One region of the Methylomonas sp. PHL2-19 genome, then DNA from elsewhere that is predicted to be linked to it. Evidence: riboswitches for the same ligand, from Rfam matches in the RefSeq annotation. Region 1 holds a riboswitch; the other holds the start of a gene.
The links. Region 1 has a riboswitch for cobalamin ahead of ACR02O_RS13205 (ribonucleoside-diphosphate reductase subunit alpha). Riboswitches for the same ligand answer to the same signal wherever they lie in the genome.
Positions count from the first base shown of each region.

Region 1 (7,377 bases):
GCGGCCTTGACCGCTGGATTGTTGACCCGCGATGAGTTGCGGCGCGCCTCGATGGCGGCGCGATTGGCGTCCAGTTCGGCTTTGACCGCATCGCGCCCCCGGTTCAGAGCCGTGGCCAGCACTTGCAGTTCGCCGAGTTTCTGCTTGGCAAAGGCCAGCCAGGATTTGATTTCAGCGTCGAGTTTCTGCTCGCTGTCCAGATCGACCGGCACGTGCAGCAGGGAGCACGACGGCGCAAGCCACAGGCGTTCGCCCAGTTGTTGAGCGATCGGTTCAAGCCAATCCAGCACGGCGTTGAGATCGGTCTTCCAGATATTGCGGCCGTTGATCACGCCCAGCGACAACACCTTGTCCGCTGATAAACGAATAATCAGCGGCTCGATGTCGTCGCGGCCGTTGACGGCATCGACATGCAGGCCGGCCACCGGTAAATTGGCGGCGAGATTGCGGTTTTCCGCCAGTTGGCCGAAATAGGTCGCCAGCAACAATTTGACACGGCTATCTTGCAAGTATTGGTAGGCGGTGTTGAAAGCATTTTGCCACTCGGCATCCAGTTCGGTGACCAGAATCGGTTCGTCGATCTGCACCCAATCGACACCTTGCGCGGCGAGTGTTTCCAGCAATTCGGCGTATACCGGCAGCAACTTGGGCAACAGCGCGAGCTTGTTGGAATCGTCCTTGGCCTTGCCCAGCCACAAGTAGGTTACGGGTCCGATCAAAACCGGCTTGGCGGTGACGCCCTGGGTCTTAGCTTCCGTCAGTTGTTCCAGCAAGCGGGACGCATCAAGCTTGAATTCGGTGGCAGCGGTGAACTCGGGCACAATGTAGTGGTAGTTGGTATCGAACCATTTGGTCATTTCGCCGGCGGCTACGCCCCCGCAGCACCGATCATCGCTGGCAGATTGCGCTGAACGGCCACGAGCGACGCGAAAGTAATTGTCCAGGGCATCGCCGTGGAAATCTTGCACCCGTCCGGGCAAGTTGCCCAAGGTAAAGCTCATGTCCAGCACTTGGTCGTAAAAGGCAAAATCGCCGACCGGCACCCAATCCAGTCCGGATTGCAGTTGCCAATGGCTCTGGCGTAACTGTCGGCCAAGCGTTTTCAGATCGTCTCGCGAGGACTCGCCTTTCCAGTAAGATTCCAAAGCAAACTTCAGCTCGCGCTTGGCACCGATCCGGGGGAAACCTAAATTGTGAATTTTTGTCATAAATAAGTCCTTTCTATTGAATGTTTGACACATAAAACATTGTAAACAGACAATAGAATGAAGATAATCGATGATTATTCATTGATTCATGAGATATATTCATCAATATGGAATTGATCCACCTTCGTATCCTACTGGCGTTAAAACGCCAGCGCACGCTGAGCGCCGCCGCCGAAACTCTGAATCTGACCCAATCGGCATTGTCGCATCAAATCAAAAACCTGGAGCAACGCCTGGGCGTGACGCTGTGGTACAAACAGGGCCGCTCGCTGGTGTTGAGCCAGGCCGGGCGCTATTTATCCGAGGTGGCCGAGTCGGTGATCGCCACCGTCGATTCAGCGGAAAACCACTTGGCGCAACTGGCCAAAGGCAAAACCGGTAAATTGACCATCGGCATCGAATGCCACGCCTGTTACGAATGGTTCCGCAACATTCTGCAACCCTATCTGCGCGCCTGGCCGGATTTGACGATCGAAGTCACCTCGCGTTACCGCTTCGAATCGTTCGAAGCCATCCGCCAATACAAACTGGATGCAGTGCTGACCTCGGACCCGGTCGACAACGGCCTGCTGAGTTACCAGCCGCTGTTCGATTTTGAGTTGGTGTTGATCGTTGCCGATAACCACCCTTTGGCAAGTCGCACTGAGATCACGCCCGGAGATTTGCGCGGCGAAACCGTATTGACCTACCCCGTGGCCCGTGAACGACTGGACATGTTCCGCAAGGTGCTGCAACCGGCCGGCATCGAGCCCGCCGCACATCTCCAGGTCGAGGAAACCGACATCATGCTGCAATTGGCCGCCGCCGGCCGCGGCGTCTGCTTGCTGCCGGAATGGCTACTCGCCGACAAATCCGCCAAACTGGATTTGACCGGGCTGCGCTTTGCCGATCTGCCCATCGGCAAGACCATGTATCTGGCCTGCCGGCACGAGGACGCCGAGCTGGAATATTTACGCTGGTTGGTGGAGCATGCTGGCAGCGTGGTAGTGTGAGCGCAACTGGTGGTCGCACATAGCTATATCTGTTTGCTCAAGAAAGCAGCTTGTCTCGATAAAAACACACAAAACACAACATATAGTTGCCAATAATAAAATGAATCACTGTATATAGTTTATATAGCTTGACAGCCATCTTTTTGCCGCCTAAACTTTTTCACCAAGATGGTTCCCCCCCGAAGGGGATTAAAAGGGAATCCGGTCGGCAATTTTGCGTTTTTCGCATAATCGCCGGAAAACCGGAGCTGCCCCCGCAACTGTAATCGGCGAGTTGAGGTTCAATCCGTGCCACTGGACGCGAGTCCGGGAAGGCCGAACCGAAACGGCGACCCGAAAGCCAGGAGACCTGCCCTCGAAACCTTTATCAACCAGGAGCGGGGTGTCTCCGAGGACGATGGCAAGTATTGCGGTTAGGGTTTCGCTGCCGTTACGTCTGCCGTTGCGACTTCAACTCCCCGCTCCCCTTGTGGAGAAACACATGGATAGCGCCGCTCAACCCGCCAGTTTTTATCCCGACCCTGCCGAATCCGTTAAACACGCCCCCTCGTATCCAACGGATAGCGGCTTGGAAGTGATTCGCCGCAACCGTGCCGTGGTTGCGTTTAAGCCGGAAAAAATCGCCATCGCCATCACCAAAGCCTTCTTGGCCGTGGAAGGCCAGCACAGCGTCAATTCGGCGCGCACCCGCGAACAGGTGGCGCAACTGACTGCCAGCGTGGTCGAGGCCTTGACTCGGCGTTTGCCCGGCGGCGGCACGGTGCATATTGAAGATATTCAGGACCAGGTGGAACTGGCATTGATGCGTTCCGGCGCCCACGACGTGGCCCGCGCTTATGTGCTATATCGGGAAAAGCACGCGGCTCAGCGCGCGGCGCAACAACCCACCGAGCATGCCGTACCCGTTTTGCACGTAGACGACCAAGGCCAACGCCGGCCGCTGGACAGTGAGGCCTTCAGCGCGCTATGCCGCGAGGCTTGCGCAGATTTGATGGGCGTCGATGCCGAACGGGTGTGGGCCGAGACGCTGAACAATCTGTACGACGGCATGCCGCTGGCGGGGGTGCGCCAAGCCTTGGTGTTGGCGGCGCGCACCTTGATCGAAATCGAACCGGACTACGGTAAAGTCGCCGCGCGCTTGCTGTTGAGCCAGTTGCGTCTGGAAGCCACCGGCTCGGCCTTGACCCAAGCCGACATGGCCGAACGCTATGTCGACTGCTTTGCCGAGTTCATCGCCGCCGGCGTCGCTGCCGAACTGATTGATCCACGCCTGGCCGAATTCGACCTGGAACGACTGGGCCAGGCCCTACTGGCCGAGCGCGATCTGCAATTCGATTATCTGGGCCTGCAAACCCTGTACGACCGCTATTTCCTGCACATCGACGGCCGCCGCATCGAATTGCCGCAGTGCTTTTTCATGCGGGTGGCTATGGGTTTGGCCTTGAACGAAATCGACCGCGAAACGCGAGCCATCGAGTTTTACCGTCTACTATCGAGCTTCGACTTTATGTGTTCGACGCCAACCTTGTTCAACAGCGGCACCCGCCATCCGCAATTGTCGTCGTGCTACCTGACCACGGTCTCCGACGATCTGGACGGGATATACCAAAGCATCAAGGAAAACGCGCTGCTGCAAAAATATGCCGGCGGCCTGGGCAACGACTGGACGTCGGTGCGGGCGCTGGGCAGCAGGATCAAGGGTACCAATGGCCACAGCCAGGGGGTCATTCCATTTTTAAAGGTGGTCAACGACACAGCCGTCGCGGTCAACCAGGGCGGCAAGCGCAAGGGCGCGGTCTGCGCCTATCTGGAAAACTGGCATCTGGATTTTGAAGAATTTCTGGAACTGCGCAAGAACACCGGCGACGAGCGCCGCCGCTGCCACGACATGAACTCCGCCGCCTGGGTGTCGGATTTGTTCATGCAACGAGTGCGGGATAATGCCGAGTGGACCTTGTTTTCGCCGGTGGATACGCCAGACTTGCACGACTTATACGGCGCGGCCTTCGCCGAGGCTTACCACGCTTACGAAGCCAAGGCCGAACGCGGCGAGATCAAATTGTATAAGCGCATCGGTGCGGTGCAGCTTTGGCGCAAAATGCTGACCATGCTATTCGAAACCGGCCATCCGTGGATCACGTTCAAGGACGCCTGCAATCTGCGTTCGCCGCAACAGCATGCCGGGGTGATTCACAGTTCCAACCTGTGTACCGAAATCACGCTGAATACTTCGGTCGACGAAACGGCGGTTTGCAATCTGGGCTCGGTGAATCTGGCCGCACACTTGGTCGAGCATGACGGCGCATGGCAACTTGACGCCGGCAAATTGCAGCGCACTGTCGCCACCGCGATGCGGATGTTGGACAACGTCGTCGACATCAATTTTTACTCCACCGTCAAAGCGCGCAATGCCAATCTGCGCCATCGTCCGGTCGGGCTGGGCATGATGGGTTTCTCCGATTGCTTGTACCGACTGGGGCTCGCTTACGCCAGCCAGGACGCAGTGGAATTCGCCGATCATTCGACCGAACTGCTTTGTTACTACGCCTATCAGGCATCAGCCGATTTGGCCGAACAACGTGGCCGCTATAGCAGTTTTGCCGGCAGTCTGTGGCAGCAAGGCTTGCTGCCGCCGGATACGCTGGAGAGCTTAACCACTGCGCGCGGCGATCTGGGCGTGGTCACTGACGGGCGACTGGATTGGGATACGCTCCGCCAACGCATTGCTCAGGTGGGTATGCGCAACTCCAATTGCGTGGCGATTGCGCCGACCGCGACGATTGCCAACATCGTCGGCGTATCGGCGTCTATCGAACCGGTGTATCAAAACCTGTACGTCAAATCCAACCTGTCCGGCGAGTTTACCGTGGTCAATGCCGCTTTGGTGCGCGAATTGAAAGCGCTGGGATTATGGGATGCAGTGATGGTCGCCGACCTGAAATACTTCGACGGCTCGCTGACCGCCATCGAGCGGGTGCCGTACGAGATCAAGGCACGTTATGCCACCGCGTTTGAAATCGAACCGGAATGGCTGATCGAAGCCGCCGCCCGCCGGCAAAAATGGATAGATCAATCGCAATCGTTGAATCTATACGTCGCCGCCCCGACCGGCAGCAAGCTAGATCAGATGTACCGGCTGGCCTGGCAACGCGGCTTAAAGACTACGTATTATCTGCGCACCTTGGGTGCCACCGCGATGGAAAAAACCGGTGCCGACGAGACGGCGCCTAAGGCGTGTTCGATTGCCGATCCTAACTGTGAGGCCTGCCAATGAAGCCGACGCTGAAATTTGACGATTGGGATCAGCCGGCGCTGCCGGCTTCGAGCGGCAATCGGTTTGGGAATACGAATGAACCGCGAACGGTGGATCGATCCGGTCCGATTTCCGACACGAAAAATTCGATCAATACAGTTGGGACGAACTCGAGTTTGCCGCCCATCGATGCCGAGCAAAAACGAGTGGTCAACGGCCAGGCCGACATTAACCAATTGGCGCCGTTCAAATACCCCTGGGCCTGGTCGTTTTTCCTGAACGCCAATCGCAACCACTGGACACCGCTGGAAATCTCGATGGCGCAGGATGTGCACGATTACCAGCATAAACTGACGCCGGCCGAACGCCACGTGTTCGAGAATGTGCTGGCCTATCTGACCACCTCCGACATCTTGGCGATGCGCAACATCGGCCTGGCGGTAATGGAAAAAATGAGCGCGCCGGAATTGCAAATCTATCAGGCTCGCCAAGTCTACGAGGAAGCGCTGCACACCTGGACTTACCAGCATTGCATCGAAACCCTGGGGATAGACCAGCGCGAAATCTACAACCGCTACCGGGTGGTGCCGGAAATCCATGGCAAAATCGCGCTCGCCAATCGCCGTCTGCACGGCGTGTTGCAATCCGGGCGGCCGTTGACCGACCGCGACGCGCTGCACGAATTTGCCATGGCTTATTTGTTCTTCGCCGCCGTGTTCGAGGGCTGCTGGTTTTATAACGGCTTCAGCCCGGTGTTTGCGTTGCAGCGGGGCGGCTTGATGAAGGGCACTGCCGAGCAATTGCAATACATCATGCGCGATGAAGTGCTGCATTGCGCGTTTGGTATCCGCGTGGTGCGGCAATTATTGGAAGAAGAAAACCTAACCCTCGATCCGCAAGCACTAAAACAAATGTGGGACGAAGCCGAAGCCACCGAGACGGCTTACGCCGGCTACATTCTGCGCGAGCCAATCTTGGGCTACAACGCCGACTTGCACGTCGAGCAATTCCGCTACGTCGCCAATCGCCGCGCCCGCCAAGTCGGCATCACTGAACCCTTTCCAGGCGCCGAAAACGTATTGCCGTGGTTGGACGAACAGGCCAATCTGCGCAAGGAGAAAAACTTCTTCGAAACCCGAGTGACGGAATATCAGACCGGTGGAGCGTTGGTTTGGGAATAGAGGGCGAGAGCAGCCAAAAGCCGACAAAACGGAGGCAGTCAGTCATGGCGGCTACCCTGAATCCGCTATTTCAAGTAGCGAATAATGCGCTTTTGCTTGCTGTTTTCCACTGGAGAGCCCTCTTGTCCAGCAAACATCCCGATAGCAAACATGAAGCAAAACATTGTCCGCGTTGTCAGGATCAATTCATTTGTAAGGCTAATCGCATTCATCGCTGCGATTGCTCGAACGTTTGTTTGTCTTCTGAAACGATTGAGTATATTCAACAGCGTTACGATGAATGTCTTTGCCTGGCTTGCTTGAAAAAGTTGGAGTCCGACATAACGTCCCGGAAATAGCTTAGATTTGGCTGTTCCCGGAGCTTTATAACTTGCTGTGAAGGCGGAGACATGAGTCCAAGCGATGTATTTACAAAATGAATATTGGCATTAAAGTCAGCTTAGGTGCCAACACCGGCCGCACACAAACAACGCTTTTCATCTGTCTGAATGTCGCAAAGTGGCCGACAGCCGTCCCCGATAACACCAATGCCAAGGCTCGTAAACATAACCGAAGCGGTTATCGCGCGGGAATGACAGAAAAAATTGAAAGCGTTTTGCGTTGCTTGATAGCCACTGAAAAGCAGCCGTTTGTTCGAACCGCTCGCCCAGTTCCGGGCAATCGTCGCTGCCTATATCGATGGCACGCCCGGTGTGGTGTTCGCTGTAACCGGGCGGGGCCAAGACACGCAGAATCTCCTCGAT
Region 1 is NZ_CP196839.1:2,866,789-2,874,165, reverse strand. It holds gene metE (5-methyltetrahydropteroyltriglutamate--homocysteine S-methyltransferase) at 1-1,208, opposite strand, end outside; gene ACR02O_RS13210 (LysR family transcriptional regulator) at 1,316-2,200, shown strand; cobalamin riboswitch at 2,353-2,571, shown strand; gene ACR02O_RS13205 (ribonucleoside-diphosphate reductase subunit alpha) at 2,682-5,474, shown strand; gene ACR02O_RS13200 (ribonucleotide-diphosphate reductase subunit beta) at 5,471-6,634, shown strand; gene ACR02O_RS13195 (cysteine-rich CWC family protein) at 6,679-6,972, shown strand; gene ACR02O_RS13190 (M15 family metallopeptidase) at 7,111-7,377, opposite strand, start outside.

Region 2 (7,377 bases), 460 kb from region 1:
CTCCTGGCTCAGGCTGGCGACGCCGTTGTCTAGTACGCCGATAAAACTGCACATCGCTTGCATGATCAATTCCTGCCGGCTTCGGCCAGTTTGTTGCCATCGAAATCGCACACCAGAACACTGATGTGAAAACCGCCGGGATACCGGTTTTCCAAGGTGGCGATGACTCGGTTAGCCAGTTCGACATGAAATTCGTATTCCAATCCCAGCTCGGCCATGCATTCGGAGGCGTAACGAGCGGTTTCCTGGGCGGCGATGGCGTCGCATACATCGTCCGGCGCTCCGATGCTGCGGGCAATGTCGGCCACCAGTTCCACATCGACTGGGGCGCGACCGGCATGCGTAATGGTTTCACCCTGAGCCATTTTGGTCAGCTTGCCGACCATACCGCCAATGATGATGTTTTGAATGCCGCAACGAGCGGCGGTGTCCAGTGCCGGTGTCAGAAAGTCACCCATTTGCACGAAACAGCTTTCATCCAGGTCGGGCAATTCGCGCATCACGAATTTCTCGGTGCGGCCGCCGGTGGTCAGCACCACGCTAGCCTGCCCCTGATTGGCCGCAACTTCCACGCCTTGCACCACGCTAGCCCGAAACGCCGCCGTGGAATACGGATGCACGATTCCGGTCGTACCTAGAATCGAAATACCGCCGATAATGCCCAAACGATAATTCAGGGTTTTTTTCGCCATCTCTTCGCCGCCCGGCACCGAGATCGTTACCTGTAGACCTCGGGTTTTTAGCGCTTCGGCGGCGATCAGACGGATGTTATCCTCGATATTTTTGCGCGGAACCGGATTGATGGCCGGACCGCCGACCGCCAGCCCCAAACCGGGCCGAGTGATCAGGCCTATGCCCGCGCCGCCTTGCAATACGATAGTATCCGGTTGTTCTATCCACATCACATCCGCCGTCAGCCGAGCGCGATGGGTGCAGTCCGGATCGTCGCCGGCGTCTTTTTCGATGACAGCATGTGCTCGGTCGTTCTGTACGAAGCTTTCTTCGACTTTGAATGCCACGTCTTGCCCATTGGGCAGCACGCAGTCGATAGTGTCCGGCACGTGCCCATTCAGCAAACCCTGCACTGCCGCCCGTGCCGCTGCCGCCGAACAGGCGCCGGTGGTGTAACCCTTGCGGGTACCTTTGGGTTTGCGTTCCGGCATTGCCATGCTATCAGCCGTTTTTCTGCCGGGTTTCCGTCAAGCTCAACAAGGCATGAATCGCCGCGACGACCAAGGTCGAGCCGCCCTTACGTCCACGGGTGATGATCCATGGCACATCGGCTAATTCGGCGAGTAAATCCTTGGATTCCGCTGCAGAGACAAATCCGACTGGCATCCCGACGATCAGTGCCGGCTTGACGCCTTCTTCTTTGATCATCCGCAACACTTCCAACAGCGCGGTCGGTGCGTTGCCAACTGAGACGATACCGCCGGCGATTAAACCCAGGCGCTGCGCTTTACGCATGGCTTGTACCGCGCGGGTGCTGTTGACCTGTTTGGCGGCGGCTATGACATCCGCATCGGCGATGAACTGGCGGGCGCTGATGCCAAAATGCGCCAGGCGCGGCTGCGATAAGCCGACGCAAATCATTTCCACGTCGGCAACGATCGGCGCACCATTTAAAATGGCTTGAATACCATCTTCGACTGCATGCGCGGAAAACTCGGTCAGGCCATTAAACTCAAAATCCGCAGTGGCGTGGATCATGCGACGCACCACTTGCCATTGGCCGTGGGAATAATGGTGCTCGCCGACTTCGCGGTCGACGATGGCAAAGGAATCGTGTTCGATTTGTTGCCCAGCCTGGGTCAGTTGTTCGGTTTGAATGTTGTGGCTCATGGCTAATCAATGATGGTGGTGATGTTCGGCTTGCTCGCGATACTGACAGCCGTCGCATTCCAGCATTTTCGGCGCGAGCGGGTCCCAGGCTTCGGTAACCCGTTGATCCAGCAATTTAAAAATGGCCGGATCAAAACCAAAATACGTACCGGCACCGAAGACAATCTGCGGATATTGGCTTTGCAAGCGTTCGATTTGTTTGCCGATGCGCTCGATCAGCAAGCCGGTAAACAGGTAATAGGGCAAAATCGCAATCTGCGTCATGCCCAGTCGTACTTGACGTTGCACAGCGGTTTCCAAACGCGGATGGGTAATACCGGTGAAGGCAATGTCGACGAGTTCATGCTCGGTAGCTTCAAACAGCCAACGCGCTAATTTTGCCAATTCCCCGTTGGCGACCTTGTCGGAAGAGCCGCGGCCTAATATGATCACACCGGTGGTTTTTGGATCCGGCATCGCCAGAGATTTGAGTGCCGTTTTGAGCTGTTTTTGCAGAATGGCCAGCAAGGTTTCGTTGCTTCCTAGATGCGGCGCGTAGATGAATTCGACCGCCGGAAAATTTTCGCGGGCCTCCTCGATATGCTCGGGAATTTCCATCTTCACATGCCCGGCGGCGCTGATGATCAGCGGCACGATTATCACGCGGCTAGATCCTTGCGCGGCGCGGCTCAATCCTTCTTCCAACAGCACCTCGGCGAGTTCGATATAGCACAACTCAATGCGCCAGTCGGGGTGTTGCGCCTGCCATTGTTGTTGAAATTCGCGAATTTCATCGTTGCCGGCCTGATTGCGCGATCCGTGGCCGACCAAGAGAACGGTGGTTGTCATACTTATTCCTTAGACTGAGGCCGCTCGGCGCGGCGAAAACGATGGGTAAAACCGGCATCATAAAGTTTGGATTTTTTTAACGATGGCCAGTGCCGCGCGCCCAAGGTGGGGCTGATGACGATCATGGCCTGACTGTTGATTTTGGCGGCCCGGCAGCGTTCGCGAATATCAGCCAGGGTGCCGCGAATAATCTGTTGTTCACCCGGCCAGCTGGCTTTGTGGACCACCAATGCCGATGCATCATCCGACCAACCTGCGTCTTTTAACTCGCGTTCGATCGTGGGCAGCAAGGTGATCGATAAAAACAGGCACAGCGTGGTGTGATGGCTGGCCAATTCTTGCAATGATTCACCGTCCGGCATCGGCGTGCGGCCTTCAACACGGGTTAAAATCACGGTCTGCGTGACTTCGGGCAAGGTCAGGCTTTCGACTGCACAAGCCATCGCGGCAAACGCCGACGAGACGCCCGGCACTACTTCGACGGCAATGTTGGCCGCATCCAGTGGTTGCACCATTTCAATCAATGCACCGTACAAGCCAGGGTCGCCGGTTTGCAGGCGAATGACGGTTTTGCCCGGACCGGCTTGTTCGGTCAGCCAGTTGGTAATCTGCTCCAAAGTCATGTCTTTGGAATCTTTGATCAGGCAAGTGCTTGGTGCCCATTGCGTTGCGGCGGCCTGTACCAGAGAGCCTGCGAACAAAATGGCATCCGCATTGGCAATTAAGTCGCGACCTTTGACAGTGATTAAATCAGGATCACCGGGACCTGCGCCGACAAACCATACTTTAGGTTGAGTGCTCATAGAAAAAATCCAGCCGCGACCTGGGGGTTGAACGGAAAGTAGGTGTGCAGATAAGACGCTCGCAACGAACCCACCTGATAAAAGTTTTCGCTACGGCTACGATTGCGTTGAGGCTTCGATTCGGTGAACGGCTGCTGTGTGGTTTCCAGTTGCGAGTGATGAAAGCTATGCCCGCGAATTTCGCCTTGTTCTAACTGCAAACTGTGCATGCCCAGATTCACCAAGCGTTTTTGCATCTGCGCGCTGCCGGGTAACAGACCAGCCATCGCTGCCGCATGGCCGTCTTTATCGATCAAGCGTTCCAGCAAATATAAAAAGCCGCCGCATTCTGCGTAAATCGGCTTACCGGCTTGATGATGTTGCTGCAAGGCTTGTTTCATGGCGACATTGTCGGCCAATGTTTGGAGATGCAGTTCCGGGTAACCGCCGGGCAGGTAGACACTGTCTGCCTCGGGAAATACGTGGTCTGCGAGCGGCGAGAAAAACGTCAGTTCAGCGCCCATGGCTTGCAAACAATCCAGATTGGCTTGATAGATAAACGAAAACGCCGCATCACGAGCCACAGCGATAAGCTTACCAGCCAGTAACGGTGGCGGCGGGGAGGTGGCGATCGGCGCGAAGGCAACCGGCTGCGGCAATCGGCACGGCGCATGGCTACTGAGTAATTCGGCTGCGCGCGCCAGGCGAAGGTCAAGGTCTGCAATTTCATCGGCCTGCACTAAGCCTAAGTGCCGCGACGGCAAGCCGACCGTTTCATCTTTCGCCATCGCCGCCAGTAGCGGCATGCTGTCCGGCAAGGCTTCTTCCAGCAATTTAGCATGACCCGGACTGCCGACTTTGTTGGCGATGACGCCGACAAACGGCAAGTTGGCTCTGTAATGGGCTAAGCCGTAAGCCACAGCGGCAAAAGTTTGTGCCATGCCGCCCGCATCGATGACAACGGCCACCGGCACGTCTAGTGTTTGTGCCAAATCGGCGCTGCTGCTATCGCCGTCGAACAAGCCCATGACACCTTCAATCAAGATGATGTCAGCGTCGGCGGCGTTATAAAGCATCTCACGGCAATGCGCTTCGCCCATCATCCATAAATCCAGCTGATAAACCGGTTGTCCGCAAGCAAAGCTCAATATTTGCGGATCGATAAAATCCGGGCCGGTTTTGAACACGCGTACCTTGCGGTTTTGCTGGCGATAGTAATAGGCCAAAGCCGCCGTAATGGTGGTTTTGCCTTGCCCGGAGGCAGGAGCGCTGATCAATATCGCCGGGCAATGGCGTGTTGCAGTAGCATTCACCACTAAAACGTTACTTTACGCAACAATCGGCCCGATATTGCGCCCAAGGTCAGCCAGAAAATAGCGTTGTTGATGGATGTCAACACCACAAAATGCTGTTGTAAGGCTTCGGGCGCTAAAGCCTGGGCAACCTCCGGATGCGGTGCGCCGATCAGATGCGGTAAGGCCAGTAAGCCAGCGCCGCCGATTTGCAGCCAGCGCTGTTTGGTCAAAAACAGACCAAACAAGCCAATCGCGGTAGCGGCGGCCGTAAAAAGCCACCACGCTTGGCGACTGTGTAATTCGGCGCTGTCGGTGCCCGGCAACTCCGGCGGCAAGCCCAATGATGGCGCGACAAAAAATACCAAATAACCGGCCAAACCCCAGCCGAGTCCGTACAGGTAACCATGTTGATCCCGCCAGTACAGGGCGACACTGATAAACAAGGCAAAGCCGAAGCCGGTTAGGCCATTGAACAGCAAGGTAAAGCCATTACGTTGCCAGCCGTCCATCGGTTGCCAGTCACGCACATGCTCAGCCGATGGCGTTTCGAATTGTTCGGCGGCCAAAATCAAGGGCAAGGTTTGATAGTGTTGTAGCACGCTGAGTAACAAGCCGCCCAATAGTCCCGCCAGTAGCGAGATGGTGACCAGCTTACGAAAATCCGCCATGTTAATGGCAAGGAAAAGCTGCGCTGTGACGTCCGTCGTGGGCGGCGTTATGCAGGTAGTTGTTAGCGTCCTGCAAGAAACCCAAACCTAACACGACGGTCAGGCCCAAAACAATAGCACTCAGGCCGGGCAGGATTTTTGAGGAAGAAAGGATGGTAGATGCCGCGAGTGTTTTCATGGTTGTCTGTTCCGAAAAAGGTGGACGGAATAACAGAGGGAAAGACAAACCAAAAAAACCGATTTGACAGATCGCCCTCCGCAATACTGTTGACTACAGTTTTAGGCCTGTCTCCGGGCTCGTGACGAATCACCTACCGTTGCGGGGGCAGCGTCGGCATTTAACCGACTTCCAGTTTCACCCGCCAAGAGCGGGAACCTTAAAACCAGCGGCGATTGTATGCCGCAGCTAGTCGTAGGGCAAATGAAATGTATTGAAATAAGAATAAACGGTGCGGCAGCAGCTCCTCTCGACAAGTTATCGATCAACCAGTAATCGCCCGCAACGAGTGATTCTATCAAAACTAAACACATGCTCTCTCGGGCTTTCATAACAACGCCCCACCAATCTTCGTCTGTAATCCGGCTCGCCTTTTTCGAGATAAATAGTGGCGCCACAAATGGGACATGCCGCCGAATACCGAACTAACCGAATTAGAGTTATAACTAAATCTGGTGTACGGCCCGACTTGATGAAAGGTGGCGCCCTCTGCTGAAATGAGATTGTCGAGATCGAATAACAGCAAAATGAGAGACGCCATGAACAAAGATAATGCAAAAGACTGGAATAATGCCAGTGGGATTAACGATCCTTTGACGGATTTGTTGAAGACGGGTGCTAGAGCCTTGATCCAACAAGCCGTTGAGGCGGAGCTACAGGCTTTTCTGGGCGAATACGCCAAGGTTACCGATTTACGGGGCCGGCAAACCGTGGTGCGTAATGGCTATTTGCCGGAGCGGGAGATCGTGACGGGCGTGGGTAACGTGACGGTCAAAATCCCCAAGGTTCGAGACCGTTCCGGCGGCAGGATCAAGTTCAACTCGTCGCTGGTGCCGCCGTATGTTCGCAAGACAAAACGGGTGGAAGCGGCCTTACCCTGGCTGTATTTGCGCGGCATTTCCACCGGCGACATGCAGTCGGCCTTATCGGTGTTGCTGGGTGACGATGCCAAAGGCTTGTCACCTGCCGTGGTTAGCCGCCTGAAAGCCCAATGGGCCGAGGATTATCTGGCCTGGAATCGGCGAGATTTATCGAAGGAGCGCACTGTGTATGTCTGGGCCGACGGCATCTATTCGACCCTGCGTGGCGAGGATGATCGGCTGTGCCTATTGGTCATCATCGGAGTCAACGAACAGGGTGAAAAGCGCTTGCTGGCCTTATCGGACGGTTATCGGGAATCGAAAGCCTCGTGGCTGAGTGTTTTGCAGGATTTACAAACGCGAGGTCTACAGGACGCGCCGAAACTGGCTACCGGCGACGGCGCTTTGGGTTTCTGGGCAGCCATCAACGAAGCTTGGCCCACCACACAACACCAGCGCTGCTGGGTGCATAAGACGGCGAATGTGCTGGCGACGCTACCCGATTCAATCCAAGGCAAGGCCAAGGCGGGGCTGAAAGAAATCTGGATGGCGGAAACCAAAGCCCTGGCCAATCAAGCCTTCGACACGTTCTTGCGTGACTTTGAAGCCAAGTACCCCAAGGCGGTGGGCGTGTTGGAAAAAGACCGTGAATCGCTATTGGCCTTTTACGACTTTCCCGCCGAGCACTGGATACACATTCGGACGACAAATCCGATCGAATCCAGCTTTGCGACGATTCGCCATCGGACCACCCGCACCAAGAACTGCGTGTCCCGCAATACCTTGTTGGGCTTGGTGTTCCAATTGGCGTTAACCGCCGAGAAGAGTTGGCGCAAGATACGCGGCTTTAAACGATTGCCGGATGTGATTGAGGGCATTCGTTTT
Region 2 is NZ_CP196839.1:3,326,730-3,334,106, forward strand. It holds gene cbiE (precorrin-6y C5,15-methyltransferase (decarboxylating) subunit CbiE) at 1-63, opposite strand, end outside; gene ACR02O_RS15420 (cobalt-precorrin-5B (C(1))-methyltransferase) at 66-1,169, opposite strand; gene ACR02O_RS15425 (precorrin-8X methylmutase) at 1,174-1,842, opposite strand; gene ACR02O_RS15430 (sirohydrochlorin chelatase) at 1,849-2,670, opposite strand; gene cobM (precorrin-4 C(11)-methyltransferase) at 2,673-3,473, opposite strand; gene ACR02O_RS15440 (cobyrinic acid a,c-diamide synthase CobB) at 3,470-4,765, opposite strand; gene ACR02O_RS15445 (CbtA family protein) at 4,768-5,415, opposite strand; gene ACR02O_RS15450 (CbtB domain-containing protein) at 5,417-5,593, opposite strand; cobalamin riboswitch at 5,681-5,810, opposite strand; gene ACR02O_RS15455 (IS256 family transposase) at 6,172-7,377, shown strand, end outside.
Region 2: linked by a shared signal. The riboswitch ahead of ACR02O_RS15450 (CbtB domain-containing protein) and the one ahead of ACR02O_RS13205 (ribonucleoside-diphosphate reductase subunit alpha) in region 1 are both predicted to bind cobalamin.